DNA from 4 places in the Bacillus sp. ISL-75 genome. Region 2 is predicted to be linked to each of the others. Evidence: riboswitches for the same ligand, from Rfam matches in the RefSeq annotation. Region 2 holds a riboswitch; each other region holds the start of a gene.
The links. A riboswitch is a leader RNA that binds a small molecule or an ion and turns the genes downstream of it on or off. The one in region 2 is predicted to bind cobalamin.
Positions count from the first base shown of each region.

Region 1: it holds a riboswitch for cobalamin, as region 2 does, so the genes downstream of both, J7E63_RS12620 (ABC transporter substrate-binding protein) here and J7E63_RS15975 ((2Fe-2S) ferredoxin domain-containing protein) in region 2, are expected to answer to the same signal.
Region 3: it holds a riboswitch for cobalamin, as region 2 does, so the genes downstream of both, J7E63_RS13880 (ribonucleoside-diphosphate reductase subunit alpha) here and J7E63_RS15975 ((2Fe-2S) ferredoxin domain-containing protein) in region 2, are expected to answer to the same signal.
Region 4: it holds a riboswitch for cobalamin, as region 2 does, so the genes downstream of both, metE (5-methyltetrahydropteroyltriglutamate--homocysteine S-methyltransferase) here and J7E63_RS15975 ((2Fe-2S) ferredoxin domain-containing protein) in region 2, are expected to answer to the same signal.

Region 1 is NZ_JAGGQX010000027.1:47,039-54,697, reverse strand. Features, by position in the region: gene ribE (riboflavin synthase) at 95-754, shown strand; partial or broken gene ribB (3,4-dihydroxy-2-butanone-4-phosphate synthase) at 814-1,437, shown strand; gene ribH (6,7-dimethyl-8-ribityllumazine synthase) at 1,463-1,933, shown strand; cobalamin riboswitch at 1,993-2,185, shown strand; gene J7E63_RS12620 (ABC transporter substrate-binding protein) at 2,380-3,345, shown strand; gene J7E63_RS12615 (FecCD family ABC transporter permease) at 3,311-4,372, shown strand; gene J7E63_RS12610 (heme ABC transporter ATP-binding protein) at 4,376-5,842, shown strand; gene cbiB (adenosylcobinamide-phosphate synthase CbiB) at 5,839-6,822, shown strand; gene cobD (threonine-phosphate decarboxylase CobD) at 6,779-7,659, shown strand, end outside.
Region 2 is NZ_JAGGQX010000037.1:32,511-40,169, reverse strand. Features, by position in the region: gene nikC (nickel ABC transporter permease subunit NikC) at 1-315, shown strand, start outside; gene nikD (nickel import ATP-binding protein NikD) at 331-1,158, shown strand; gene nikE (nickel import ATP-binding protein NikE) at 1,185-1,994, shown strand; partial or broken gene J7E63_RS15980 (MATE family efflux transporter) at 2,089-3,390, shown strand; cobalamin riboswitch at 3,587-3,776, shown strand; cobalamin riboswitch at 3,954-4,130, shown strand; gene J7E63_RS15975 ((2Fe-2S) ferredoxin domain-containing protein) at 4,258-4,641, shown strand; gene cobJ (precorrin-3B C(17)-methyltransferase) at 4,695-6,320, shown strand; gene J7E63_RS15965 (sirohydrochlorin chelatase) at 6,385-7,320, shown strand; gene cobK (precorrin-6A reductase) at 7,317-7,659, shown strand, end outside.
Region 3 is NZ_JAGGQX010000030.1:32,140-39,798, reverse strand. Features, by position in the region: gene J7E63_RS13890 (flavodoxin domain-containing protein) at 84-536, opposite strand; gene J7E63_RS13885 (ribonucleotide-diphosphate reductase subunit beta) at 533-1,579, opposite strand; gene J7E63_RS13880 (ribonucleoside-diphosphate reductase subunit alpha) at 1,613-3,889, opposite strand; cobalamin riboswitch at 4,035-4,236, opposite strand; gene J7E63_RS13875 (bifunctional metallophosphatase/5'-nucleotidase) at 4,385-6,142, opposite strand; gene J7E63_RS13870 (VanW family protein) at 6,246-7,244, opposite strand; gene J7E63_RS13865 (formate/nitrite transporter family protein) at 7,430-7,659, opposite strand, start outside.
Region 4 is NZ_JAGGQX010000020.1:55,810-63,468, reverse strand. Features, by position in the region: gene metE (5-methyltetrahydropteroyltriglutamate--homocysteine S-methyltransferase) at 1-900, opposite strand, end outside; cobalamin riboswitch at 1,078-1,258, opposite strand; gene J7E63_RS09565 (VOC family protein) at 1,378-1,773, opposite strand; gene J7E63_RS09560 (hypothetical protein) at 2,385-2,714, opposite strand; gene J7E63_RS09555 (tRNA dihydrouridine synthase) at 3,428-4,390, opposite strand; gene rlmD (23S rRNA (uracil(1939)-C(5))-methyltransferase RlmD) at 4,652-6,022, opposite strand; gene J7E63_RS09545 (hypothetical protein) at 6,206-6,532, shown strand; gene J7E63_RS09540 (nicotinate phosphoribosyltransferase) at 6,750-7,659, opposite strand, start outside.

The DNA.
Region 1 (7,659 bases), on a different contig from region 2:
GTCTTTTATAGGACCCTGAGGACTTATTGTCTTCAGGGTCTTTTTCATTTTAGGGTAAGAATTTAAGTGGAACCATAGTAAGGAGAAGGAAATTATGTTTACTGGAATTATTGAGGAAATTGGGGTAGTCGCGAACATCCAGCGGACTGGCGAGTCGTTTGTTTTAGCCATTGAGGCAAAAAAAATACTTAATGATGTTCACCTTGGCGACAGTATTGCGGTCAACGGGGTATGTCTTACGGTGACATCCTTTACGGGTAAGCTGTTTACGGTAGATGTTATGCCCGAAACGGTCAAAGCTTCAAGTTTAAATATGATAAAGCGAGGTTCCAAAGTAAATCTTGAGCGGGCGATGGCAGCAGGTGGAAGGTTTGGCGGCCATTTTGTCTCAGGACATATCGATGGAACAGGCATAATTAAAAGTAAACAGTCCTTCGAAAATGCCGTCTACTATGAGATTGAAGCAGAGCAGGATATATTAAAATATGTAATCTTAAGAGGGTCTATAACGGTAGATGGGACAAGTTTGACTGTTTTTGCGGTAACGGAAAATAGTTTTACACTATCGATCATCCCCCATACATTGTCGGAAACGATTTTGGGACTAAAGGGGTCAGGGGATATCGTTAATCTAGAATGCGATATGATTGGTAAATACGTTGGCCATTTTATCAATAACCTTTCAAGTGATACAGCGCAAAAGCGTAAGACAGGGATAACGGCACAATTTTTAGCAGACAATGGCTTTAATTAAATTTTGGTTGGAAAAGTCTAGTTTTAATTGGTATGTAATTTTGAAAGGAGAGATGTGGCGTGTTTAATACGATTGACGAAGCTCTTGCTGATTTAAAAGAAGGAAAGGTTGTTATTGCCTGCGATGATGAGAACAGGGAAAATGAAGGGGACTTTATTTCTCTTGCTGAAAAAGCAACGCCTGAGGTTATAAATCTTATGGCCACTCACGGAAGAGGTCTAATCTGTGTTCCTATTGACGAGGCATTAGCTCAAAAGCTCGACTTACATCCAATGGTTTCCAAGAACACGGATCCAAATCGAACAGCTTTTACCGTAAGCATTGACCATAAATTTTCTACCACGGGCATTTCTGCATTTGAACGTTCAGCAACGGTGTTGAGTATGGTTGACCCGGAATCAAAAGCATCTGATTTTTTAAGACCAGGGCATATGTTTCCATTAATTGCTAAAAAAGGCGGAGTCTTGAGCAGAACAGGGCATACAGAAGCAGCTGTAGACCTTGCAATTTTATGCGGTGCCAAGCCTGCTGGTGTCATTTGTGAAATCATGAATGACGATGGCACGATGGCACGTGTCCCACAGCTGCGCAAAATTGCTGATAAGCTAAACATTAAAATGATAACGATTAAAGATTTAGTAGAATACCGAAACAACAAGGAAAATTTAGTTAAGCGGGAAGTTTAAAACAAATTTAGGAGGCATACTCATGGGTAATATTTTTGAAGGAAATTTAGTTGGCTCAGGATTAAAAGTTGGAATCGTGGTTGGACGTTTTAATGAATTCATTACAAGTAAACTATTAGGCGGTGCACAGGATGCACTTAAAAGACATGGCGTCAGTGAGACAGACGTAGATATTGCCTGGGTACCAGGTGCATTTGAGATTTCATTAATCGCCCAAAAAATGGCTAATAGTAAAAAATATGATGCAGTTATCACGCTTGGCACAGTCATTCGCGGCTCTACTCCTCATTTTGACTTTGTTTGTAATGAAGTGGCAAAAGGGGTTTCCGCAATTAATTTAAGTAGTGGTATTCCGGTTATTTTTGGTGTGTTAACCACGGATTCTATTGAACAGGCAATTGAGCGTGCTGGGACTAAGGCGGGTAATAAGGGATGGGATGCCGCTTCGGCTGCAATTGAAATGGCCAATTTGTGCAGAACGATTGAACTATAAAATTATAGCAAAAAAACATGTACAATTCATGTCAACTTTTCTATAATGAATTTAACAAAAAATATTTTTAAAAATTAGGTGCTAAAATCTTTTCGAGAGATTTTCAGCTTAAAAGGGAAGTTTGGTATAAGCCAACGCGGTCCCGCCACTGTAAATGAGAGCAACCTATATGGTGCCACTGTCGACTACGATGGGAAGGCATAGGAAGCGATGATCATGAGCCAGGAAACCTGCCTAATACTTGTGCGCCAATAAACCTACGAGGATGGGACGGTGTTGAAGGCTAGACTCCCTTTACTTATTGCTAGTAACCTGAATCTAATCATACCAACATCTCCATTACTTAGTGGAGATGTTTTTTGTTTTTATCCAAGCCATTTTGTTTTTGCACAAGAAGATTTATTTTTTGTTACATAATATTTATTACACTGAAAGTAGGGAGAAAAATGAAGAAATTGTATTCATTGCTGTTAGTAGTATTATTAACAGTAGGAGTTTTAGCAGGTTGTGCTGAAAAGAAAGACCAAGTTAAGGAAGAGAATAAATCCAGCGTTGAGAAGAAAACAGCGGAAATAACCTATCCAGTTACACTTACAGATGCTACCAAAACTAAAGTTATTATCGAAAAGAAACCTGAAAAGATCGTTTCATTAATTCCAAGTAATACAGAAATTGCATTTGCATTAGGACTTGACAAAGAAGTGGTGGGCGTGTCTGATTTCGATAATTATCCGGAAGCCGCGACGAAAAAAGAAAAAATCGGCGGACAGGAAATAAACTTAGAAAAAATCATTTCCTTAAAACCAGATTTAGTGCTAGCACATGCATCGTCTGCTCATAATTCTGAAGCAGGGCTTCAGCAGCTTAAAGATGCCGGAATTACCGTTTTGGTTGTTAATGATGCGCAAAATTTTGACCAAGTTTATGATTCCATTGATATGATTGGGAAAGCTACCGGTGAAACAGCGAAAGCCGATGAAATGATTACAGGGATGAAGGATAAATTGGCTGAAATTAAAGCAAAGGCTGGGGAAATAAAAGAAAAGAAAAAGGTATTAGTTGAGGTTTCACCGGCTCCAGAAATTTATACACCTGGAAAGAATACCTTTATGGATCAAATGCTAAGTTCGATTAATGCTGAAAACCTTGCAAATGATCAAGAAGGCTGGATTAAAATTGATCAAGAAGCGATGATTAAACGGAATCCTGATGTTATCGTCACAACATACGGGTACTATGTTAAAAATCCGGCAGAACAAGTTTTAAGCAGAAAGGGCTGGGAAACGGTCAACGCTGTAAAAAATAAGCATGTAGTCGATGTGGATTCTGATCGCGTGACTCGCTCAGGCCCTCGGATCGTTGAAGGAGTAGAAGATCTTGCAAAGGCTGTCTATCCTGAGATTTTTAAATAATAAGTATTTAGCCTATATAATAGCTGGAATGTTCCTTGTTCTAGCTTTTTTATTAGGGATTTCAATTGGAACAGTTTCGGTTCCAATCTTAACAATTATTAAGATTATCAGTGCGAAAGTTTTTGGGGTTATTTCATTGGAGACAATTGACCCTATGTATTCAAGTATTGTCCTTAACATTCGCTTACCTAGAGTGATTTTATCAGGTCTTGTCGGGGCTTCTCTTGCAATTGCAGGGGCAGCCTTTCAAGGACTGTTAAGAAACCCGTTAGCAGATCCTTATACACTAGGTGTATCCTCCGGGGCGTCTGTTGGAGCGGTGTTGACACTGTTTTTCCATCTATCGATTCCTTTTATTGGTTCCTTCACATTACCATTGCTAAGTATTTTATTTTCCTTTTTAACCATCTTTTTAGTCCTTTCTTTCGCCAGTAAAATAGAGCGCTCGATGAGAGTGGAAACGATTATTTTAACAGGGATAATTTTTAGCTCCTTCTTAGGGGCAATTATTTCGCTGATGATTGCACTGACTGGGGATGAGCTCCGGCAAATTATTGGCTGGCTATTAGGAAGTGTATCGATGAGAGGCTGGGAGTACATAAAGATCATTTTGCCATTTTTTATCATTGGCTCAGGCCTGCTGATTTTTAATGCAAAGGAACTAAACGCCATGTCGTTTGGGGAAGAGCGGGCACAGCATTTAGGAGTCAATGTTCAAAAAAGAAAGCTAATTATTTTAACAGCTGGCTCCATCTTAACAGGAGCGGCGGTTGCGGTGTCAGGCACCATTGGCTTTGTCGGGTTAGTGATTCCTCATTTATCTAGATTATTATGGGGACCCGATCATCGGCATCTCCTTCCTTTATCGATCATAACAGGAAGCGGTTTTTTAATCTTAGCTGACTTAATTTCAAGGACAATCATATCTCCTACTGAATTACCGATTGGTGTCATCACTGCTTTAATTGGTGCACCTGTATTTGCAATAATCCTGCTCCAAAGAAAAAGGATGGAAAGAAGTGGTTAGAGAATGCTTAGTGTTCAACAGGTTTCCGGTGGATACTCGGGTGAAGCCGTTCTGAAAGACATTTCTTTTGATGTGAAAAAGGGAGAATTATTTGGGATATTGGGGCCAAATGGAAGTGGAAAGACAACCCTTTTGAAAATGCTTAGTGGAATTTTGCCTATCCAAAAAGGTGAGATTTTTATCAATCGGAAACGGCTGCAGGAATACAAAACAAAACAACTGGCCCAAATGCTTGCCGTTCTTTCACAACATTCATCACAATCATTCTCTTACACAGTAAAAGAAACGGTCTCGCTTGGCCGTTATGCACATCAAAAGGGGTTATTTCAAACCTGGAATAAAGCCGATGAAGAGGTTGTCCAGCGAGTAATGAAGCAAATTGGTGTTTCCAGATTCCAAAATAAAAATATTCAAGAATTATCAGGCGGTGAAAAACAAAGAGTATTTCTTGCCCAAGCTTTGGCCCAAGAGCCTGAAATACTTTTGTTAGATGAACCCACGAACCATTTGGATTTGTCGTATCAAAAGGAATTATTAGATTTCTTAAAACAATGGACGTCAGAAAATGGATTAACAGTCATCTCTATTTTTCACGATTTAAACCTTGCCGGGCTTTATTGTGATCGATTGCTCCTTCTCGAAAATGGAAGAATTAATATCGATCATATTCCGAATGAGGTGCTTCGGGAAGAACGAATAAGGGATGTGTATCATACAGACATTCAAAAACATCCCCATCCTAAAGTAGCTGCACCGCAAATGGTTTTACTGCCAAAAGTGAATAAGGAAGTTGTCGATTTTGAACTAGATGAGTCGATGCTGCATATTTCAGAAGAATATATTGAGTTAACATCCCCCCTGCCATTAAGGACGATGTCATCTGGAGTGATTGGTTCGGGAACAGGCTGGCACCAAACATTTGTCAACCGTCATGTTCACAAGGGTTACAGCTGTAGTGACCATCGCTCAGAAATGGCTTCATTTTTAAAATCAAACGGGTTTGAACCCTCGGAAACTGTTGGCATGATGACCGCAGTTGTCCTCGAAGATGTAGTATACAAGCGGTTTGAACATAATAGTTTCTCGATATTTGCAGTTGTGACAGCAGGAGTAGGAAATGCGATTGATGCTTCGAAAAGTGAACAGCATACATTTGAAATGACACCCGGAACAATCAATACCTGGATTTTTGTGAGCGGAGAGCTGACAGAGGAAGCTTTTATTCAAAGTATCATGACCGCAACTGAAGCGAAGGTTAAGGCATTGAATGATCTAAAGGTAATCGATGAAGTCACCGGAACGATCGCCACCGGTACATCGACAGATAGTATCTTAATTGCTGCTACTCAAACGGGTGAAGTATTAGAATTTGCGGGTACGATTACCCCGTTAGGCAAGCTTATTAGCAAGGCAGTTTATCAGTGCACGATCGAAGCGATTCAAAAATCCAGCAAGAGGAAATGCAAATGATCGTCCATCATTTAATCTCAATCACAGTTGCCTATATTATTGACCTGTTTATTGGGGATCCACCCGATTGGCCCCACCCTGTAAGATGGATTGGAACGATGATAACATTTTTTGAAAAACGTTGGAATAATGGCAAGTCTAAGCGGTGGAAAGGGGTGGCCATGCTCCTTTTTATATTACTCTTAGTTTTTTTCATCGTTTTGGTATTAGTTCTAATTGGATATAGGCTTCATCCTGTTGTTGGTGTTTTAGTGGAAAGTATGATTATTTCTACTTGCATTGCTCAAAAAAGCTTGAAGGTGGCTTCTCTAGAAGTCTATCGTCCATTAATAGAAGGGGACCTTCCTGAAGCAAGGAAAAAACTATCCTATATTGTTGGCCGTGATACAGATTCCTTGGATGAGAGTGAAATCGCTCGCGGCACGATTGAGACTGTGGCCGAAAATACTAGTGATGGAGTGACGGCCCCCTTGTTTTGGGCACTGATTGGCGGAGCCCCGCTGGCGATGGTTTATCGCGCAGCCAATACTTGTGATTCGATGGTGGGTCACATGAGCGCTAGATATAAAGAGTTTGGCTGGGCGTCTGCAAAATGGGATGATGTGATGAACTGGGTTCCAAGTCGATTAACTGGGATCATCATGCTGATAGGAAAACGTCCCGTAAGGATGCCTTATAGAAAAGCTTGGGCGATTTTATTCCGTGATGCGAAAAAGCACCCGAGCCCGAACAGCGGCTGGGGGGAAGCGGCTGTCGCAGCTATTTTAGGGATACAGCTTGGCGGAATCAATTATTATAAAGGATTGATATCGAACCGGGCAAAAATGGGTGAACCCATTCAGACCATCCAAGCGGAACATATCATCACGGCCAATCAAATTCTTAGCAAAACGGTCTTTTTATTTTTACTATTTTTATGGATAGGGGGAATAGTCCTTGAATTGGCCGTCACATGGCTCGAATCCTCAATATTTATATGAGGCAATGGGCCTTGCACTCCCGTTGCAGTTTATTGATTTTAGCGCAAATATCAATCCACTTGGTCCGCCATCTGTGTTAAAAGAAAAATGGCCGGATTTTTTTCAAGAAATTAATGTTTATCCAGATCCCTATGCAACACAGCTGAAGGAAAGGATTGCAAAATCGGAGCAGACCCCGATCGATACAATCCTAATTGGAAATGGAGGAGCAGAGCTTATTACGCTGCTTGCCCGTATGCTTGCCGGCAAAAAAGTCGGCATCGTGGAACCCACTTTTTCGGAATATGAACAAGCATGTCGGGCAAACAAATGTGAAATTGTCTACCATCAACTAGTGGAGCCCAACTTTGAATTGAATTCGGTCAATTTACACTCGAATTTGATGGATGCAGATGCTTTGTTTTTGTGTAATCCAAACAATCCAACAGGTATTTACTATCCGGCCTCTAAGATTATTTCGATCATAGAGGAATGTGAAAAGCGGGATTGCCTTGTCATCTTGGATGAAGCATTTTTTGATTTTTTAATAGAATATGAATCATTGGTTCCATACATAAACAAGTTTTCAAATTTAATTATTATTCGCTCACTGACAAAAATGTTTGCGATTCCAGGAATACGCTTGGGATATTTAATCGCTCAGCCAGCGATTGTTTCGAGCCTTAGCCAGTTGCAATCACATTGGAGTACCAATACCATTGCGTTATTAGCAGGGGAACTTTGTCTGCAAAATGAATTTTTTATTAAAGAGACACAGGCATATATTAGTCATGAGCGGAAAAGGCTGTTTGCCTTTTTTACACAGAAAGAATTTGTGGTTTCGTCTTCCAACGTGAA
Region 2 (7,659 bases):
AAAATAAGCGGTTCATCGCAATGGAAGATCATTAAAAATCATATTGTCCCAAATGTGCTCCCGCCACTTGTGGTCATGGGTACATTAGAAATGGGTTGGGCCATCATGGATATATCCGCCATGTCGTTTCTTGGTTTAGGAGTACAACCGCCTACAGCTGAATGGGGAGCGATGATTCACGAAGGAAAGTCGTATATTCGGACGAATCCTGAATTAATGCTTTTTCCAGGTTTGATGATTATGCTCGTAATTGTGACCTTCAATTTATTGGGCGAAGCGTTATCCGAACGTTACGGTGTCAAACGTCGATCATAAAAAGGAATGAGAATGTTGGGTACAGAACAGTCGAATGTGTTACAAGTGAGAGATTTACATGTACAGGTAAAAACAAAAACGGGTGCTACCACGCTTGTTGAGGATATCAATTTTGAACTGAAGCGTGGGGAGGTACTGGGTCTTGTTGGGGAAAGTGGATGCGGTAAAACCGTTACGAGTATGTCCATTCTTCAGCTTCTCAATCGGAAAACGACAACGATTGAAGGCAGTATCGTATTAAAAGGACGCGAATTGAACGGTTTAGAAGAGAAAGAAATGCGTATGATTCGTGGTAAGGATATAGCTTTTATAATGCAAAATCCGATGAATGCATTTACGCCTGTTTTTACAATTGGCCACCAACTTATTGAAACCATTCGTTCACATACACATTGGAATAAAAAACAAGCAACAGAGCTTGCCATTGAGGCGATGCATCATGTGAACTTACCAGATCCTGTTAAGCTATTAAAATACTATCCTTTTCAATTGAGTGGTGGTATGCTTCAACGGGTGATGATTGCTATTGCAGCATGCTTACATCCTGAGGTCATTATTGCCGATGAACCGACCACCGCACTTGATGTAAATAATCAAAAGAAAGTGCTGTACCACTTAGATAAAATTCGCTCTGAATATGGCTCAGCCATATTATTAATATCCCATGATCTCGGTGTCATTTCTGAAATGGCTGATGAAGTTGCCGTTATGCAAAATGGTCGAATAGTAGAAAAAGCTGGTGTATTCCAATTATTTGATGAGCCGGAGCATGAGTACACAAAAAAACTTTTAAATGCACGGTCAATAGTACATTTAGATGAACCTGTCATCCATTTGGCTTGACTTAGGCATTTATAAGGGGTGAAAAAATGAGTTTATTACAAGTAAATGATGTAACCCATAGCTTTGGATCTCCAACGTTTTTCAACTGGAAAGATCGCTCTAAAAAAACACTTTCCGACATTTCTCTCTCTATTGAGGAAGGGACCTGTTTAGGTTTGCTTGGTACGAGCGGAGCTGGTAAAAGTACCTTAGGAAGAGTGATTCTTGGTCTGGAACGGCCGCAATGTGGACAGGTTCTGTTTCAAGGGCATGATATATATACCGCAGATAAGCATACTCGTCAAAAAATTCGTCGTGATCTTCAAGCTGTATTTCAGGACTCATACTCATCGGTTAACCCTCGAATGACGGCCGAACGAATTATTGCAGAGCCGCTAGAAAACTATGAAAAGCTAACAGTGGCTGAGCAAAACCGAACCGTTATTGAATTATTAGAAAGGGTAGGTCTAAGTGATGCGGACTTAAAAAAATACCCTAATCAATTTAGCGGTGGCCAATTGCAAAGAATCAATATTGCAAGAGCCATCTCACTCAAGCCAAAGCTGATTGTCTTAGACGAATCCGTCAGTAGTCTAGATATGGTGAATCAAACCCTTATTTTAGAATTACTCAAGGAGTTAAAAGCAGACTTCGGGTTATCATATCTCTTTATTACGCATGATATTAAAGCTGCTTATACGATTAGTGATAGATTAGGTGTACTAGAAAAAGGAACATTGGTCGAGCTTTACGATGCAAAAAAACAGTTTTTTACTTCTGAACATCCGGTAGTAAATGAGATGAGAGATTCAATGCTGGCCGAGCACCCACGTTTTCGTTCGGTTAGACCTGTTTAATTTAAACATTATAAACACTTTTCGAATGCCTCGATTTCATTTGCATAATCGGGGCTATTGTCTTATTTGAATGGATAGAAGGAGGAAATTCCTAATGAATCATCGTGCGTACCTCACTTTGGCGATTCCCCTAACAATCTCGACCATGACAACGCCCTTATTAGGTGCTGTAGACACAGCCGTTGTGGGACAGCTTCCTGATGCGGCATATATTGGAGGAGTTGCAGTCGGGACTCTTATTTTTAATACCTTGTATTGGGTTTTCGGTTTTTTACGGGTTAGTACATCTGCTTTTGCCGCACAAGCGAATGGGGCAAGCGATCAAGCCTAAGGAATACTTGCTTTATCGCGTCCATTTTTATTAGCTGTTGTGGTTGGGATGTGTTTTATTCTCTTGCAATGGCCGATTGAATATGTTGCTTTGATATTGTTTTCAAATGATTCTGATGTCAGTCAGTTTGCAGCTGAATATTTTCGAATTAGAATTTGGGGAGCACCCTTTACATTGCTGAACTATGTTATCCTTGGCTGGCTAATGGGGATGGCTAAGATTAAAGAATCTTTAATACTACAAGTTTTAATGAATGTTTTGAATATGATCTTGGCCATTCTTTTTGTCCATGTCTTTTCTTTTGCTGTAAAAGGGGTTGCTGCTGCCGCTTTGATTGCTGAAGTGACAGCCTTTATAGTAGGGCTGTTCATTGTGATGAAGGCAGCACCGTTTGAATGGAGGTTACCATCCGTTCAAGAACTTATAGATACACAGTCTATGAAAAAGATGTTTAACGTGAATAAGGATTTGTTTATTCGAACGATTTGTTTATTAGTCGTTTTTAATATGTTTACAGCAAAAGGTGCTTCGTTTGGTACAAACTTTTTAGCGGCCAATGCGGTTCTATTTCAAATTCATTACATTATGGCTTATTTCTTTGAGGGGTTTGCCAATGCCACGAGTATTCTCGTCGGCAAAGCGGTAGGAGCAAACGACAAGGATTTATATAAAAAAACACTTAGTTTATCAAAGCAATGGTCGGTGATTACGGCTTTTGTGATAGCTTGTATATATGGATTATTTCAAGAAAAAATTATTGGGCTTTTTACCAATCTACCAAGTGTAATCGAACTTTCAACTACATATGGAACATGGCTTATCCTTTACCCCTTTGCCGCGTGTTTTGGCCTTGTCATTTATGGTGTCTTCACAGGTGCAACTGAAATTGCTCCTGTTCGAAACTCTATGATTTACGCAATGATCTTATATATCCTTATACAATTTACGGCAACACCTATCTGGCATAATCATGGCCTATGGCTGGCTTTCATTCTATACACTTTTGGGCGTTCTGGATTCTTGGTCATGTATACTCCTAGATTAAATAAAAGATTATTATTATAAACAAAGGAATCTAAAAATTACAGCTACTTCTAAAATGAATCATTTGTCATGTAACAAGGAGGAATAAAAAATAGCTAGGCATACAAATGAAATATCTATAGAGGAAGGATCAATTCTAACACCAATTAAAAAAGCACTTGAAATATTCTATTTGTTAGACTAGTATAATTAATATCTCTTAAAATTACATATGAATTTGTTAACAATTAGTTAAGATGCCTTAGGGCTTAATAGGGAATCTGGTGAAAGGCCAGAACTGTCCCCGCAACTGTAAGTGTGGACGAAATAGACAAACCACCGGAGCGTTTATTTTATTGACGATTCGGGAAGGGTCTAAAGTAGGAAGAAACACAAGTCAGGAGACCTGTCTTAACTTTTAATGTTTCGATTTCTTCGGGGGTTGAGAAGATGGAACGTTTGGACAAAAAGGATTATTTATTAACTTTCTTTGTTCTGACGTTTTATCCGTTCAACTAATGTTGAACGGATTTTTTCGTTTGGATGATTCTAAATCATTTTTAATTCGCATAGTTTAGCTTTAGAAGGAACAAGCCTTTTTAACAATTGAATAGATTAGGATAGGTGCACGAATATGTGCTTAATAGGGAAGTACGGTTTAAATCCGTCACGGTACCCGCCACTGTATGGGGAGTTCATTGCAGATGTCACTGAAGGAATTCGGGAAGACGCAATGAATGATGAACCTAAGTCAGGAGACCTGCCTTTACCTAATAACTTCCATCAACCTACGGGAACATAGGTAGAAGTGCTGAACATACATCGCTATTTTTTTGTGTGTATATATTCTGCACCCCTATGTCCATAGGGGTGCTTTTTTTACGTAAAAAACGAAAAGGAGAGTGTGACATGACTACTTGGAATTTACAAGGGACGAAACACCATGTTTTCATTTGCAACGGCAGCAGCTGTATGAGAAAGGGTGGGGAGGAAGCGACACAAGCGATTCGGAATGAAATCACCAATTTAAACTTAGATTCACTCGTACATACAACAAGAACGAGATGCAATGGGAGATGTAAGGACGCTCCCGTTGCTATTGTTTATCCAGATGGGACCTGGTATAAAAACGTGACGTCAGAAGTGGGAACTACGATTGTAAGGCGTCATCTGGCGGAAGGTCATTGCCTTCAGGAGCATGCGATCTATCAATATTCCGAAGAAGGATTCATACAGACAGAAGGGTCGGAATGTATCGCAGGAGTACAAAAAGCGGTTAAAGAAAAGATTTAACAGCGGATAGTAGCTGGATTCTAGTTTGAAATTTTGGAAGGTGGCGTAATAGTGTGAAAGGCAAATTATTGGTTATTGGTTTTGGCCCTGGTGATGAAAAACATATCACCGGACGGGCAAAAGAAGCCATCCAAGAAAGTGATATCATCATCGGCTACAAAACCTACGTTGATTTAATCAAGGGATTAATAGGTGGAAAGCAAATCATCAGCACAGGAATGACAGAAGAAGTGAGCCGGGCCCAGGAGGCAGTGAAACAGGCAGAACTCGGTAACACGGTAGCCGTCATTTCGAGCGGTGATGCCGGTGTATATGGAATGGCAGGACTGGTTTACGAAGTGCTAATCGAAAAAGGCTGGAAAAAAGACTCAGGGGTAGAAGTGGAGGTGGTCCCTGGTATTTCTGCCATTAACTCCTGTGCTGCTTTATTAGGCGCGCCGGTTATGCATGATGCCTGTACGATCAGCTTAAGTGACCATTTGACACCTTGGAGCATAATCGAGAAACGAATCGAAGCGGCCGCTCAAGCTGATTTTGTGATTGCCTTATATAATCCAAAAAGCGGGAGAAGAACACGGCAGATCATGGAAGCTCAAAAAATTCTACTAAAATATCGCTCGCCAGAAACTCCTGTAGGATTGGTAAAGAGTGCTTACCGTGATAGTCAAAAGATCGTCTTAACCAATTTACAAGAGATGCTCGAACATGAAATTGGCATGTTAACCACCGTTTTAATTGGCAACTCTTCCACATTTTTCTATGACGGCTTGATCATCACTCCGCGCGGTTATCAGCGGAAGTATACATTAAATCAGGCAATACAGCCGTTGAAACCGCATCAACGTTTGCAAAAGGAAGCCGAACCATGGGCACTGGAGCAAATGGAAGATGTAACATCGGTGAACAAGAAACTAGTCACCCCAACCTCAGTGAAAGAGTCGCCAAGAGAGCTGGCTGAGGAAGCTTTGCAAATGATCCTTGGTGAGAACTATGGCCTATCCCAAGGTTTAACGGTGAAGCAAGACTTTCAATCTATTTTTGAGGTAGCGATCAGCCCTGGGGTCGCCAATAAAAAATTTACCGCGACTCAGATGGTCATTCTTTCCGAAATTGTCGGAGAAGAAGGTGTCATGGAATACACACAAGACCATTTTATGAAGCTGCAAATTTTAACCTCTAAGCCTGATGAGATTGTTGAAAAACTAACGGCGGCCAACTTTTTGATTGCTCCTGTTGGCGACGTATTAACCGTAAAAGCCTGTGATTTTTGTGACGGAGAAAAGAAGGATTCCATTCCATATGCAGAGGAACTGCATGAAAAGCTTGGCGGAATGGAACTTCCTAAGGAATTAAAACTGGGTGTAAATGGCTGCGGTATGGCCTGCTACGGAGCTGTAAAAGAGGATATTGGCATTGTTTACCGAAAAGGAGCGTTTGATTTATTTCTAGGGGCAAAGGTAGCCGGAAGATCGGCACATCCCGGCCAAATTGTAGCGGAAGGAATCGCACCGGACCAAATTGTCGGGGTCATAGAGGGGATTGTTCAAGAGTACAAACAAAAGGCCTATCCAAATGAACGTTTCTATAAATTTTTTAAACGGGCCAAAGAGGTTCAAGGTTTTGTGTACCAGGATATCACACCAAGCCTTAAAATCGAAGCGGCTGTTTGCGGGGAGTAAAGGGAGAGACGACTAGCGGTCAATTGGTAGGTTAGGCATTTACAAACAAAGGGGAGAAAATATTTTGAAAGCAATTTTATTTGTGGGGCATGGGAGCAGAGATCAAGAGGGAAATCAGCAGGTTCGCGAGTTCATCGGTGAGATGAGAAAGACTTGGGACGATTCTTTCCTAGTTGAGACGTGCTTTTTAGAATTTGAACGACCAACCGTTAATCAAGGAATCGATCTGTGTGTGGAGAAAGGAGCCGACCATATTGTCGTGATTCCAATCATGCTCTTACAGGCAGGACACTCCAAAATTCATATTCCAGCAGCTATTGATGAGGCAAAGAATAAATATCCACTTGTTGAATTTATTTATGGCCGGCCAATTGGTGTTCATGAGGAAACATTTGAAATTCTAAAAACGAGATTAATGGAAATTGGCGAGAATTTAGAATCAATCGAAGACGATACGGCTGTCCTTTTGTTAGGACGGGGCGGAAGCGATCCCGATGCGAATAGTGATTTATATAAAATTGCTAGATTACTATGGGAAAAAACAAACTATAAAATCGTCGAACCTGCTTTTATGGGGGTGACGAATCCCCTTGTGAACGAAGGGATTGAGCGCTGTATTAAGCTTGGAGCAAAAAAAGTGGTAATCCTGCCTTACTTTCTATTCACCGGCATCCTGATTAAACGGTTAGAAGATATGATGGTTCCTATTCAAAATCAATATTCCGCGGTTGAATTTCTGTTAGCTGACTATTTTGGTTATCATCCAAAATTACAGACGATTTTAATCGATCGGGTGGAAGAAGCCCTCCGTGATGAGGTGAAGATGAACTGCGATACCTGCCAATACCGTCTCAATGTGATGGAACATATCGATCATCACCACCACCATGATCATGATCACGATCATCATCACGGCCATGACCATCACCATCATGACCATGACCACGACCATCACCATGATCACGAACATGCAGAGCAAAAGGCAGGAGATAGAGGATGATTTTCGTATTAGCCGGTACAAGTGATGCACGAGCCCTTGCTTTAGAAATAAAAAAGGAGGGCTTCGATCTCTTGGCCTCCGTTGTCACAGAAAATGCAGCGGTTGAATTAAGGGAGTCAGGGATACCTGTTCAAGTAGGAAGATTAACGGATGAAGACATGGTGGGGTTGATTGAAACAAAAGGGATTCTAGCGGTTGTCGATGCCAGTCATCCATTTGCGGAAGAAGCTTCGAAAAACGCAATCAAGGCGGCCCAAACGGCGGGAATCCCCTATATCCGGTATGAACGGGAGTCACAAACTTTTCAATATGACAACATGATAGTCGTCGAAAGCTACG
Region 3 (7,659 bases), on a different contig from region 2:
AATTTTTCGGAAATAATCACATTTAGACTCTATTTGGAGCAAAAAAACCGAATTGGACTACTAATTCCAAACTTCCTCTGCAATTACCCTATACCTTGCATCCGGCTTAATTGATCCAAAAAGATAGTCACGAATCTACTACACCGATCAATATCCTTCATTTGGAGGCTAACCTCGATTTTTAGGGTGGCAATTAAATCTGTGTGTACGTAAAGCATATCCTTAAATTCATCAACAGCTCCACAAAACTGCGGGTAACCACTATCCCCTGTGCCGATTACACCTGTCAGTACCTTTTTTACGTCCTGAGTTTCGAATGCACGATAAAGCTCCATCATTTCTTGAGGAATTTCGCCATTTCCCCAAGTATAGGTTCCGATCACAATAGCCGCATACTGGGATAAATCCCTAACTCGAAATTGCTCGATCCGAAAGAGAGAAACCATTACATTCTTCTTTAAAAATAAATGAAAAATTCGTTGAGCTAATTCTTCAGTATTTCCTGTTTTGGAAGAATATACGATGGCAATTTTCATAATTCATCGAAACCGTTTGATTGTGTTACCTTTGCATAGCTTCTTGACTTCTGTTCAAAAAAATCGGATTTTGTTCCATTCATCATTTCATCACTGAAAACATGGATCCAAGGCATAGGGTTTACCCTTTCTTTATATAAGTTCTGTAAACCAATCTGACGCAGTCGTTTATTTGCAAGATATTCGGTGTATCTTTCGTACTCGCTCAATTCAATACCATCTATATCCCTCAAAATCATATGTGCCCACTCTTTTTCAAGTTGGACAGCTTGTCCAACCACTTTATACACATAATCAATGTTAGCCTCTGTATGTAAATCCGGATTTTCTGTTAAAAGTATTCGCAGAAACTGTGCCATGAAATACGCATGCTGCATTTCATCCCGTTGAATATAACTAATCATCGTACTTGTCTTAAGCATTTTTTGCTGGCGGGCAAGATGATAGAAAAAAGCAAAGCCAGCATAAAAATAAATACCCTCTAGATTAATAGAATTCACACCTAGTTGAAATAAATTTTGTGGTGTAGGATTCTCACGGAAACTTTCATATGCATCTAATATCAATTGGTTTCTTTTTTGAACGATTGGATCATTTTTGGCTTGATTGAACCAATCCTTTTGTTCATTTAAAGGTACAAGAGAACTTAATATATAGGAATAGGATTCATTATGCACCGCTTCCTGCTGGGCGATGACAGCAAATATTGCTTTAAAGCTAGAATCTGTCACATAATCCATTACTTGACACATTGTTGGTGTTTGCAGGCTGTCTAAAGAAGCAAGTTGTGTATTTATTCGTAAAAAGACATCTTTCTCCGTTGAACTGAGAAAGTCCCACTGTTTTATATCATCTTGCATATTAATCTCTTGAGCTTTCCAAAAGTTTGACAATAAAGTCTGATATAAATCGTATATCTGTGGATAAGCAATATCATTCCAGTTGAGTAAGCCTGATGATTTTCCATTAATAATACCGGTTGATTTATTGGGAAACTCGGGATTTAACAGTTTTATTCTTGATAGCGGTAAATGAATATCCATAAAATAATCTTCTCCAATCTATTCTAAAAGATGTTAGCTATGGCAAGCATCACATTCGTCAATTTCTGTTTGAGATGTGCTTCTAACATAGTACGTTGTCTTTAGTCCCTGCTTCCAAGCTTCCATATGCAGGTTAAGTAAGTCCTTTGCTTTTATATCGTGCCTAACATATAAATTAAAGCTAATGCCCTGATCAATGTGACGCCCACGTGCCGCATTCTGTTTAATACTCCACACTTGATCTAATTCATGTCGCGAGCGACGATAATAGTCATATGTGATATGGTTTAAATCCGGTGCAGTAACTTTAAATTTAAAATTCTTTTTTTCCTCTGCATATTCAACAGAATAGATAGGATCGATTCCATCAGTGGAACCTCCAATTTTCGCTGTGGATGAATTGGGAGCAATAGCCATTAACCAACCATTCCGAATGCCATGATTGACGACATCTCTTTTTAGGTCATTCCATCTTTTCGATTGATAATTTTTCCGTTCAAAATAACTTCCTGTATGCCATTCTGAATCCTTAAATAGACTATAAGACCCTTTCTCCTTTGCTAGTTCCATTGATGAACGGATCGTATAAAATGCAATGTCCTCATACAGATGATCTGCATAATTTACCGCTGCTTCAGATTCCCAGTAAATCCCTTTAAGAGCTAGTAGGTGGTGCCATCCAAATGTACCAAGACCCACGGCTCTGTACTTTTTATTTGTAAGTTGAGCCTGTCCAACAGAGATTGTATTTAAATCAATCACGTTATCGAGCATTCGTACTTGGATCCTAATTAAACGCTCTAAAACATCTGCAGGGACTGCTTTTGCCAGATTAATAGACGATAAATTACAAACAACGAAATCACCAGGCTTCCGAATTATCACGATATTGCCCTCTTCATTCTGGTATTCGTTTACTATGGTCGTTGCGGACATATTTTGAGCAATTTCTGTACATAAATTACTGCAGTAAATAGAAGTTCGGCCCGTACCCAATACATGCTTATTCGGATTTTGCCTGTTTACTTCATCACGATAGAACATGTATGGTGTTCCTGTTTCTAATTGAGCAACCATGATTCGTGTCATAATATCCATGGCACGGTAGGTTTTACGAGGAAGAAGCGGGTTACCTGCGGCCTCTTCATATTTCTCTGTAAAGAATTTAACATCCGTTTCATCATAAAAATCCTCAAGTCCTAGCAGGTTCCCTTTTTCATCCTTCCAGCCCATAAATTGTTTTACTTGATGGGGACAAAATGTATGCCACTGCCCAATACTTCTTCCATCCTCATCTTTCTCTTCTAATTTTTGCATAAACAGGTCTGGTATGGTGACACCCGTGAAAATGTCATGGGCCTTACGGCGTTCATCCCCATTATTGGTTTTTAAATCGAGAAAACCGTTCATGATATCTTTATGAAACAAATCTAGGTAAACCGCAATGGCACCTTGACGTTGACCTAACTGATCAACACTGACAGCTGTATTATTTAACAATTTAATCCATGGTACAATTCCGGAAGAGTTTCCTTTGAATTTCTTTATATCGGAACCAAGGGCACGAACTTTACCATAATAAATCCCTATACCTCCGCCATCCTTGCTTAGCCGAGCAATATCCCAATTATTTAAATAGATGCTATCAAGGGAATCATCTACTGTATCAATAAAGCAGGAGGAAAGCTGCCCAAAGCTTTTGCCTGCATTCGCTAAAGTGGGGGTAGCAACCGTCATATATAAATTACTAAGTGCCCAATACGCTTCCTTTACAAGTTGTAAGCGGATGGACTCCTTTTCATCCTTCATAATCGTCATGGCAATAATCATGAACCGCTCCTGCGGGAGTTCATATACATTTCTATTATGATCTTGAGCCAGATAGCGATCCGCTAGTAAAAATAACCCTATGTAATTAAATAATAAATCTTTATCTGGATTTATCTCTTTTGCTAGTTGCTCGATTTCATCTTTGCTATATAAGCTAAGTAAATTATGAGAATATATCCCGGTATCAGTCAATTCTTTTATTAACCTATAAAAATCTCCATATTTTAAAGAACGATTATAGCCTCGATTTTTTGCTGACTTTCTATATAATTCATTCAGATATAAACGGGCAGCGATAAATGTCCAATTTGGTTGGTCTATTGCAATTTGATTCACAGCATATAATAAAGCTTGGTGATTAGCTTCCCCCTCTGTTTCATCCAGTTTACTAATTTGCTCTTTAAGCTCCGTAGTATCTATCTGATATTTTTCTGAAACTTGATTAATAGATTCTAATACGTAATTAAATTCTGTTTGAATCTCCTTAGTTATCAATACATTTCCCCCTATAATAAAAAAATCCGCTCAACGGTAATTGAGCGGATGAAACGATACACTACAAAAGGAATAAAAAAATCCAATGCCTCCTGTCGCCACCGTTCATCTTCTCAATCCCCGAAGAAGTTGAAACATCTTAAGAAAGACAGGTCTCCTGACTCATGCTTCTTCCTACTTTGAACCCTTCCCATATAAGTACCTAATAGATTAGACATTTCTTATACAGTGGTTTGCTCATTTCGTCAGCATTTACAGTTGCGGGGGCAGTTCTGGATTTACACCAGATTCCCTATTAAGCCACAATGGCATCGTCTCTTAAGGCTAACACAATATATAGTTTGATTATTATTTATTGAAACAATATATAGTGAATCAATTAATTTAAATAATAGTATAGTCACCAAAATAATTCAAGTCTATTATTAAATAAAAATGAAACCTATCTGGCCTGAACCTTTTTTTAAAACACCAAGGATGTCACTGAACCTTTTGTATTCTATTTTGAATGCCATAAGTGAACGGTTTTGGCTGGGCTTTACTGAAGTTAACTAATGCATCAAGGTCAACGGGACCGACTTCTTTGTTTTCAGCTTGGATAAATACAGTAAATCCATCTCCGCCTCCAGAAAGAAAAATATTCGCTGTCACAGAATAGGATTTATTAGGATCCATTTCCGTGCCATCTGGAAGCTTGATGCTCACTACCCTTTGCCCTTCTGGTTTATTTGGATCCCAAGTATAGCTTAAGCCAGAAATCTGCAACATGTTCGTTTTTGTTGCCCCCCACTGCTGGTTGAGCAATTCTCGGATCTGCTGTCCCGTCATCGACATTTTGACAAGGTCATTATTAAAGGGCTGTACCGTGTATATTTCTCCCCAGGAGATGTCGCCAGGATCAATATCAGCTCGAATGCCGCCAGGATTCATAAAGGCTAATTCGGTATTCAACGCTTTCCTTTGTGCATCCGCAATGAAATCGCCAAGTACTGACTCGCCATTTTCATTATGCTTGGCCGTCAGACTTTCAGATGAAGAGCCAACAACTTGATTAACTATCGGTTTTATTTTTGCTTCATAGCCTTCTATCATTTTCTTTATTTCGGGATCGGGCTCGATTCCTTCTTGAAAGGTAGTTACAATCTCAGCTCTTTTTGAGACAATATCCTTTGTTTTAGGATCTATCTCAATATCAACATCAGAGAAAGCAGTTCCATAGGAATAGGATTGAACAACTAGTTTATTGTCAATCGTTGCGTTCATATAGGCATGATTATGGCCTCCGAAGATGATATCCACTTCATCGTCGACCCGGTTTGCGATATCGACAAGCTGCCCTGCTGGATTTTCTCCGTTTGGACCTGAAGTGCCTGGGTTATGGGCTAAAACGACAATCGATTTTACTCCTTGTTTTTTCAATTCCGCTACATTCTGATTAATTGCTTCTACTTCATCCGTGAATTTTAATCCTGCCACACCGCTAGGGACAACAAGCGTTGGAGTCTCAGTAGTTACCACACCGATAAAACCAATGGGTATCCCATTTACTTTGATCACTTGATAAGGAGGCAGAATCGTTTTTCCTGTTTTCTCATTGACCACATTGGCAACAATCCATGGGAAGTTTGAACCTGCAAAATTGCCTGTTTTCGGATGTGTTCCCCCTTTTATGAGGCGCATCAGTTCCGTTAAGCCTTCATCAAATTCATGATTACCAACAGTACCGATGTCAAAACCCAGCTTGTTCAAGATCTCGATTGTTGGTTCATCCTGTAAAAGGGCCGAAATTGGAGGGCTGGCCCCAACCATGTCTCCATCTTCAACCAATAGCGTATTTTTATTTTCTGCTTCACGCTTTTTTAAATAGGCTGCTAAATAATCGACCCGACCGGCCGGTTTCCCGTTTACTTTCCGAGTCACATTTAATTGGCCATGCAAGTCATTAATCCCTAATAGTTGGACCTGAATGAAACGATTATTTGCGGCCGGTGGCTTTCCCTTTTTGGGATTGACCGTTTCTGGACGGTTGGATTTATGTCCATGATATTCTTCAGATAACCCTTGATCCTTTCCTATAGTTGGTTTCTGTCTGCTAACCTCTACAACTTGAGGCTTAGTAACAGTTTGAAATTGATTATCCATATCCCTTAGGGCACGAGCTGAAGCACTTTGATTTCCCGTTATCGCCACAAGTGCTAGGATCGATAAGGAAAGAAACGTTTTTTGAAACAATTTCATACTATTCCTCCTACAATTTTCTAAAAGAACCAAAGGTATTTTTCTCCTTGCAGGTTAGGAATATGCAGAAAAGGCACCAAAGAAGTTTGGTGCCTGACACTCATTATTGTTTGACTATCAGACTTTGGTAGGTTGAGGATGTCCTTACTTCTATGGTTAAGGTTCCCTTTTTATAGATGGATTTAATGATAAATGGGGCCCCGGTGGTATTCTGAAATTGAAAATCCGGTCCACCATAAGATACGGTTGCATCTCTGCCAGCAGGTACATACCCAACCGACAAGGAATGGTGATGTTTTTCAATATAACTAACACCTACCTGGTCCACTGCATTGAATAGGGTTGATGACGTCTGGCAAATTCCTCCGCCGATACCGTCGACTAATTGCTTATTTACAATTTCCTTCGCCTTTTGATATCCGTGGGCGGCATCACTTGGACCTACAGTAGTATTAAATGAGAAAATATCTCCCGCTCCGACAATGATATTATTAATGGCCTGTGCCGACAGCTGAATATTCTTTGATCGGCCTACAACTCCGCTATTAAATCTGGTTGTAAAGCTAGCCACGACAACTTCCCCTAACTGGTCAACATCCTCAGGTTTATAACCGCTCTCGGTCACATATAAAGGTAGTTCAATATCTCCACCCGTTGCCGATGCTGTTATGACCTTTTCAACTAACTCTGATTCCTCTAAGATAATTCTTGGTTTGCCTTTAATGATTTGACCATTGGAGCCAATCTTATCAAGAACCATTCGTTGGTCATATCCTTTGGTACTTTCCGTCCCTCTTGCTAAATCCTTTGCCCATTTTTCAAGTTCCTTTTTATAGGTTTCATTATCGGTTCCAAAACCCATTTCCACCGGTAAAAAGGTTTCCAAAATAGCATTTGTATTCGGATCAATGACATTTACCGTAATTGGTTTTGGTTTTTCTTCTTTCTGTGGTTCTGGTGGTGTTTTATTGGGCTTTTGTTGTCCTTGTTCAGATACTTTTTCTTCAACTTTCTTTACTGTTTTCGTTTTTTCTGTACATCCGGCAATAATTATTAAGCTACAGATTAATAAAATTGATACTAGCCACGAGCTCTTTGTCATTTCCCCTACCTCTTATCCTTTATTTTCATGCAGTAAATGCTGACCTCCAACGAAGTCCATTCATTCTTGGATTTTATTCCCGTTTGCATGTCAATATGACTTATAAGTATTGATTAATATGCAAAAAGCCCCTTAGGTGTAAGGAGCTTAATCAGTGAAGATATATGATTTTTTTGACCTGTAAATTATCTTACGCTGCTTTTCATCATTGGTTGAACCACTTTTGGTTCCGAATATGTTCGTTCATTTTTCTTATAGGCGTGCCAATATGCGAGTGCGATAAAGACAGATCCGCCAACCGCATTGCCAAGAAAGACAGGGATAAAATTTTCAATATATCCTAGCCAAGTAAAATGGCCGGCAAATATTGCTGCAGGAATCACAAACATATTCGCTACAACGTGTTGGAATCCGA
Region 4 (7,659 bases), on a different contig from region 2:
CAAATTTGCCCGCCAAATATCCCGTCCATTTACTATACCAATTCCTAATACTTTGTCTTGTGGGAAGCCGAGTTTTCGAAGTGAAGCCATATTCTCTTCGACACCATGTATGAAATCAAGACCAATCCCTGCAACAGGTAATTGAGACAGCTCTTCATACGCTGATAGTCCTTCAAAATAGGTTTGCAACATGATTTGTGCAGCCGGTACTTCTTCTGCTAATTGCTTGTAAATTTCTTGCACTAGTTTTACATCATCTGCTGTTAGTGAAAGGGTTAGTGCTGGTTCTTCCACTTGAATCCACTGTGCCCCAGCCTCTACAAGCTGTTGGAATACTTGTGCATATAGCGGTAAAAGTTTCAAAATAAACAGTGCTTTGGTTTTGGCATCGTATCCTTTCGCTAAACTAACAAAAGTAAAAGGACCGATTATTGTAGGCTTTGTAATAAGTCCTAATTCCTCTTTGGCTTCTACAAAATAATCTAAAATGTAGTTTTTGGTTAATTGTAATGACTTACCTTCATACTCAGGTACGATGTAGTGATAGTTGGTGTTAAACCACTTTGTCATCTCACAAGCCACAACATGGCTTGCCCCACGGGCCATTTCGTAATAAGTGGTTAGATCGACTTCACTACCTGTCCACTTATAACGATTTGGAATCAATCCGAACATTGCCGCATGGTCAAGCATACGGTCATAAAGGGTAAAGTCCCCAACTGTTAGTAACTCTAAGCCTAATGATTGCTGGCGCTTCAAATTATTCAAGCGAGTCGCTTTCATCTCGAAAATAAATTGCTCCTCTGATATCGCACCCTTCCAAAAAGATTCTAAACAACGTTTCCACTCCCGATTATCACCAATGTACGGGTAACCAATAGCAGTACTTACTAAATTCATTTATCATTTCTCCTTTTTTAGATTACAAATTCCCAAATACGAAAAAGCCATCTCCACAAAATGGAAATGGCTTTACAATCAAGTTAAAGTTTGCTTAAAAAACATGCATAAACATAGCTACTCATAACTCGTTTGTCGTACAAATGAATGTCACCACCTATTTCCACGTAGGTATTTGGTGTGTACTGGAAATTGGCAGGTCTCCTGGCTTATCATCATGGCTCCTCACACCTTCCCATCATTTGACAGTGGTATTTGTGATTCACTCCGATTTACAGTTGCGGGACAGCGACGGAATTACACCGTTCTTCCCTATTAAGCCAAGCCTTAGCTTGGCACCAATTCTTACACGATATGTAATTTTCACTAACTATAGCATATTAATAATATGAAGTACATAATTTTCTGAAAAGTATTCAGCATGATGAGAGTTCTCTCGCTCACCTTAGGATTCTCTGATATCACATATCATGGGTTCTATTTTGCATTCGCATCGGGTTGATGAATTCCGAATATATTGCCTTCGGTATCAATATAGTATCCTTGCCACGCCATTCCAGGCAGGGCATATTTGGCCATTGCGACCTTGCCGCCATTCTCAATAATTTTAGCTTCCGTTACATCGTAATTTTCCACTCCCATTGTACAAGCAAATGCATTCAAAGCTTGGTTTGCTTCCGGTGGAGCACTTTGCCGCTGCATCAAAGCACCATTGATCCCAGGTTCATTCTCATCGCCAGTCACTGCTCCAAAGTATGGCATTCCTGCATACTCACTCCAATCTTGAAATGACCATCCGAATACCTCTCCATAAAACTTCTTTGCCCGTTCCATGTCATTGACATGAATTTCGAAATGAACTAATCTTCCCATGATTGCCTCCTAATTAAAAGTAATTATATTCCATTCTAGCAAGTTAGTACTTATGTATATCTTGAAGTTAAGATGCTTCATCTTATGTTAGCAAAACTAAGGGTGAAGCCATCTTTTCAATTTGAGCCAAAGCTTAATATATTTCCTCTTTATTATAGGATAATTGTTGAAATATATTCAATTTTTATAAAAATGAAATAATTTTACTTATTAGTTCCTGTTTGATATTCTGGCCATTTATTGAGAGAGGATTTTGGTAATAAACTTCCGGAATTGCACACAATTCATTTGCTTTCTATTCATATCCTAATTCCGTTAATCAGCATACAGGTTTGTTAAATTTAGAAGGCATAGATCTACCGTGATATAATAAATACGCATTTTTTACTTTTTCCCAAGCTAAATTTGCTTGAATTTTATTAAATTCATACATGGATTGGTAATAAGATAATAAATGTCTAAATTTAGCATGTGTTTTTTGGGGGATAAAAGAAATTCATAAGATTATCTGGAGATGGAATGCAAATTGTTACATTATGAAGGTAATTGCTACTATAGAGTTATATGGATACGCAGCGAAATTGAAGAATTTAGCAAATAGTCTTAAAACATTAGCCAAAATACACTCTTACACTACCTTCTATTTTTGCTGTTGCTAAACAATTCTGTATAAAATTCAGGATTTGTTTTTGATCCCAAGTTAAGAAATCACTTTCTGACAGTGAATCACCATTTTTATAAAATTGTTTGTAGACATTCATAGCCTTTTCAATTTGTTGTATCGAGAATATAGAACTATCGCCTGATCCACTAACTCCTGCATAGTAATTATTTGCATCAAGTAAATTATACAGTATGGTAGCATTATAATTCCCCATGCTAAAACGAGCATAAGCAATTTCTTTTCCAGCTTTATTGTATCCTGATATATCGTGACCCATTAATTATCCTCCTTCAGATATAAATTTACTTACCAGAAATAATTAGTCTTAGGAAACTTATAATGATAATATGCCTACATGGTTTACCTATCCTTTCAGGTCTATTTTTTTTATTAAACAAATTTCTTGAAAATAACATTGAAGAAATGGGTGTTAAAGCAGAAAAATGTGAAGATTCAATAAGGATGTTGTTCATAAACGTTTGCATAATTTCAAAGTTGGATTTATTCTTCAAGGGTTTCATAAAATCTTTGTTTTTATGGGGAAAATGATGGAGGACAGAAACGTCAAAATTTGAAAAAGTAATTATTTTATTGTCATGTATCCATTTTGATACCTCCTTCAGATAAAATAATATCACATTAGAATTCATATAAATTTAGTCTTTTCAAAAGCTTTTCTACAATTATGTGAACATAATAGTAAATCATTAAAGTACCTTTAAAAGGCAACACCCAAAGGGTTAGTTGCCTTCTTTTAATATGAGGTGCGCCACATACTCCACATGTATTGAGTGTATGTGGCAACACAAGATGCTGGTGGGTTTATTACATTTTTAAGACCTTTTTCTTTCAGAAAACAGACTTTATCAAAACAAACGTTGCCGGCTGTAACGGAACTTCAAACTGAATAAAATAAGTACACATGAGTTGATGTGATTCATTTTTTCTCTAAATTTTTGAGAGTTACATCATTTCACTGTCCCCGTCCCATCAACATTCTTTTCCAAAGTTATCAAGCAATGCACGCACTTCATTTGTTGATTTCGTGTTCATCAATTGATTTCTTAATTCACCAGCTCCACGGAATCCTTTGACATAAATTTTGAAAAAGCGATGAAGCCCTGTGATTGAACGTGGCAGTGCTTCCGCATATTGATCTTGAAGATCAAGCTGCAGTCTTAGAAGATCAAGGTATTCTTTACTGCTATGCTCTTTTGGCTCTTTTTCAAAAGCAAAAGGATTTTTAAAAATACCTCGCCCGATCATAACGCCATCAATACCATATTGTTCAGCAAGCTGCAGCCCAGTTTGACGGTCAAGAATGTCTCCATTGATTGTTAGTAGCGTATTTGGTGCGATACGGTCACGTAATTTTTTGATTTCCGGAATTAGCTCCCAATGCGCATCTACTTGGCTCATTTCCTTTCTTGTACGTAAATGAATAGAAAGGTTCGCAATATCCTGTCTTAAAATATGCGTTAGCCACTCCTCCCACTCATTTACATCCTTATAGCCAAGTCGTGTTTTCACGCTGACAGGCAGTCCACCCGCTTTTGCTGCTTGAATAAGTTCTGCCGCAACGTCTGGACGCAGAATAAGGCCACTACCTTTCCCTCTCGATGCCACATTCGGTACAGGGCAGCCCATATTAATATCGATACCTTTAAATCCTAGCTCTGCCATGCCAATACTCATTTGACGGAAATATTCGGGATTATCCCCCCAAATATGTGCCACCATTGGCTGTTCATCTTCTGTAAAAATCAAACGGCCACGCACACTTTTCATGCCCTCTGGATGACAATAGCTATCCGAGTTTGTAAACTCTGTGAAAAATACATCCGGGCGACCGGCTTCACTTACTACGTGACGAAAAACAACATCTGTCACATCTTCCATTGGTGCAAGTACAAAAAATGGTCGTGGTAAATCACGCCAAAAATTATCTATCATTAAAAACTCAAATCCTCTCACAATGGATACAACTTCAAACTCTCGGTCAAAAAATATAAAGCCAAATGTTCCACTTCTTTTACACTTATATCATGCTTAATAACTTATTATCAAACACAAGTACATTTGGACATTTATAATTTGTGAAAAACTATTGTGAAAATCGGCAATGTTTATTTTAACGAAAATCCGTCCTGAATGGTATTTTTATAAATAAAAAAGCAGATGGTATAGATTTTTTCTATATCAACTGCTTTTCTATTATACCAACTCCATCCACGCGACCGCTTCACAATGCGTCGTCATCGGAAACATATCGACCGGCTGCACTTCCACCGTTTTGTATCCGCCGTCTTCCAATATCCGCAAATCTCTTGCTAAGGTGGCTGGATTACACGATACATAAACGACTTTTTTCGGTTTCATCTCAATAATCGTCTGCAGCAAGGCCTCGTCACACCCTTTGCGCGGCGGGTCAACGACCAAGACATCGGCCACATTTCCTTCCTTATACCACTTCGGTATAACAACCTCGGCTTCCCCAGCAGCAAACTCTGTATTCGTCATTTCATTCAACGCTGCATTCCGCTTAGCATCCTCTATTGCCTCTGGGACAACTTCTACGCCGAATACTTTCCGGGCTTTTTGTGCTAAAAATAGAGAAATCGTTCCGATTCCACAGTAAGCATCAATCACGCTTTCTTCACCGCAAAGGTCCGCATATTCAAGCGCCTTATCATATAACACCTTTGTTTGAACAGGGTTTACTTGGTAAAAGGACAGTGCAGAAATGGCAAATTTCACATCCCCGATATAGTCATAGATGACTTCATTCCCCCACAAAACGGTCGTTTTTTCTCCCATGATGACGTTTGTGCGCTTCGAATTGACATTATGAACGATTGACTTTACCTTCGGCAGCCTTGCAACAATTTGCTCTACCAGCTGATTTTTCTGAGGAAGATCTGCCGTCCTCGTGATAATTACTACCATGAGCTCTCCCGTCTGCTGACCATAACGAGCCATAATGTGTCTGAGTACACCTTTATGAGATTCCTCGTGATACGCACGAATCCCTAGCTCACTGCATATTTCCTTTACCGTTTGGACGGCTTCATTAATTTCAGGCAATTGAATGACACTCTCATTCGTATCAACAATTTCATGGCTTCTCGGTTTAAAGAAGCCAGCAATCAATTTGCCGTCCTTCTCTCCAACAGGTACCTGGGCTTTATTGCGGTAATGCAAGGGATGGTCCATCCCCAGAATCGGATGAACAACAACATCCTCCAGTTTACCGATCCGTTTGAGCACCTGACGGACCTGGTTTTCTTTATATTGCAGCTGGCCTTCATAGCTGATGTGCTCGAGCTGGCAGCCGCCATATTTATGGATATCACCGCTCTCAATATCGACTCGGAACGGGCTTTTTCCATAAAGCTCGACCAATCGCCCAAAGCCGTACCCTTTGCCTGTCTTAATTACCTTCACTTTTGCCTTTTCGCCCGGCAGTCCGTTCGGGACAAATAACGGGTACCCATCCACCTTGGCCACACCCGCTCCGTCATGGGTTAAATCTTCAAAAACTACATCTATGTAATCATTTTTATTAACCGGTACTATTCTGCTCATACGTTTCTTCCTTTGCTCGTTTTGACTGCTAAGATTGTAACACAAAGCATGACTGATTGCGAAACCTGTTAATGGACAAAAGCCTTTTTTTCAATAAGACCACGAAAATTGTCAGAATATTTTTATTTCCAAATATAATAAAAGTGTATATGATTAAAACAATCTCATTACTGGAAGGAGTGGATGATAATCAAGCTAATAAAAAAACTGTCCATTCCGTTACTCTTTGCCTTCCTTTCTTTCACCTTTAGCCACTTTTCATATACACTTTCACACTCTCATCCTGATATCAAAGCAATCATCAACGTAGATGATGGCAAGGTGAAAGATCAATGGGGTGATGAAAAAAAGCTTCCCGTTGTTATACAAACTCTCTTTATCCTTACGACCATCCTTTCAGCAGCACTAGCTCCACTCATTTATTTGTTCATAAGTTTTCACAAAAGCTTTATTTTTCTCATTCCCATCTTCCATCAATCAAACTATGTGATCCACCCTCCCGAATCATAAGCTTACACCATAATAAGGGAGGAAATTAATATGTGGATCCGCTTTGTAATCATTGGCTTCTTTTCAGTATCAGCCGCAAGTATGCTTACCTACCAGGGTATCGAAATTTTCCATGCCTTTGTCGATTTCTTCAAACAAAAATAAACGAAGGGCAGACTCAAAAGGGAAATAAAGCCCCCTTAAGTCTGCCCTTTTTTATCAAAAGAACGCCTGATCGTTACCTTTTCATTGCCTCTACCTTGTCTTTAACCTCTTCAATATTTCTCATCTTGTTATCCCAGCATTTTTGACTCAAGTCAACTGGATAATCTTCTGGATTCGTAATCCGCTGATACTCGCCCCAAAGTGCATCGAGGTTTTGCTTTAAATAATCACGGGATTCTTCCAAGCAAGGCATTTTATAAACAAGCTCACCTTTAGAAAAGATTTCTTCATGTAATTCTTTTGCTGTAAAGTTGGTAACCACCTTATTCAAATACGTGTGGGTTGGATGGAACATCCGCAGCCGTTTTTCAGGCAGCTTTTCGTCCGCTAACGCAATATAATCACCTTCAGCATGGTGGTTTGTATTATTGATGATGCGATAAATTCTCTTCAAACCTGGGGTTGTAACCTTTTCTGGATTAGAAGAGATCTTGATCGTATCTTCCATTTTCCCTCTTTCATCCTCTATGGCCACAATTTTATAAACCGCACCAAGTGCAGCTTGGTCGTAAGCCGTAATCAGCTTTGTACCCACTCCCCAGCTGTCAATTTTGGCACCTTGAGATTTCAAACTCATAATCGTATATTCATCTAAATCACTTGAGGCAACAATCTTAGCATCAGTGAATCCAGCCTCATCGAGCATTTTGCGTGCTTCCTTTGATAGGTATGCAAGGTCGCCGCTATCAAGACGAATTCCGATAAAATTAATTTTATCGCCTAATTCTTTTGCCACTTTAATCGCATTTGGAACACCGAGGCGGAGTGTATCATATGTATCAACCAAAAAGACACAATCCTTGTGTGATTCTGCATATTTAATGAAAGCCGTATATTCGTCTTTATATGCTTGGACCATCGAATGGGCATGTGTTCCAGATACAGGAATGCCAAACAGCTTACCCGCTCTTACATTGCTTGTT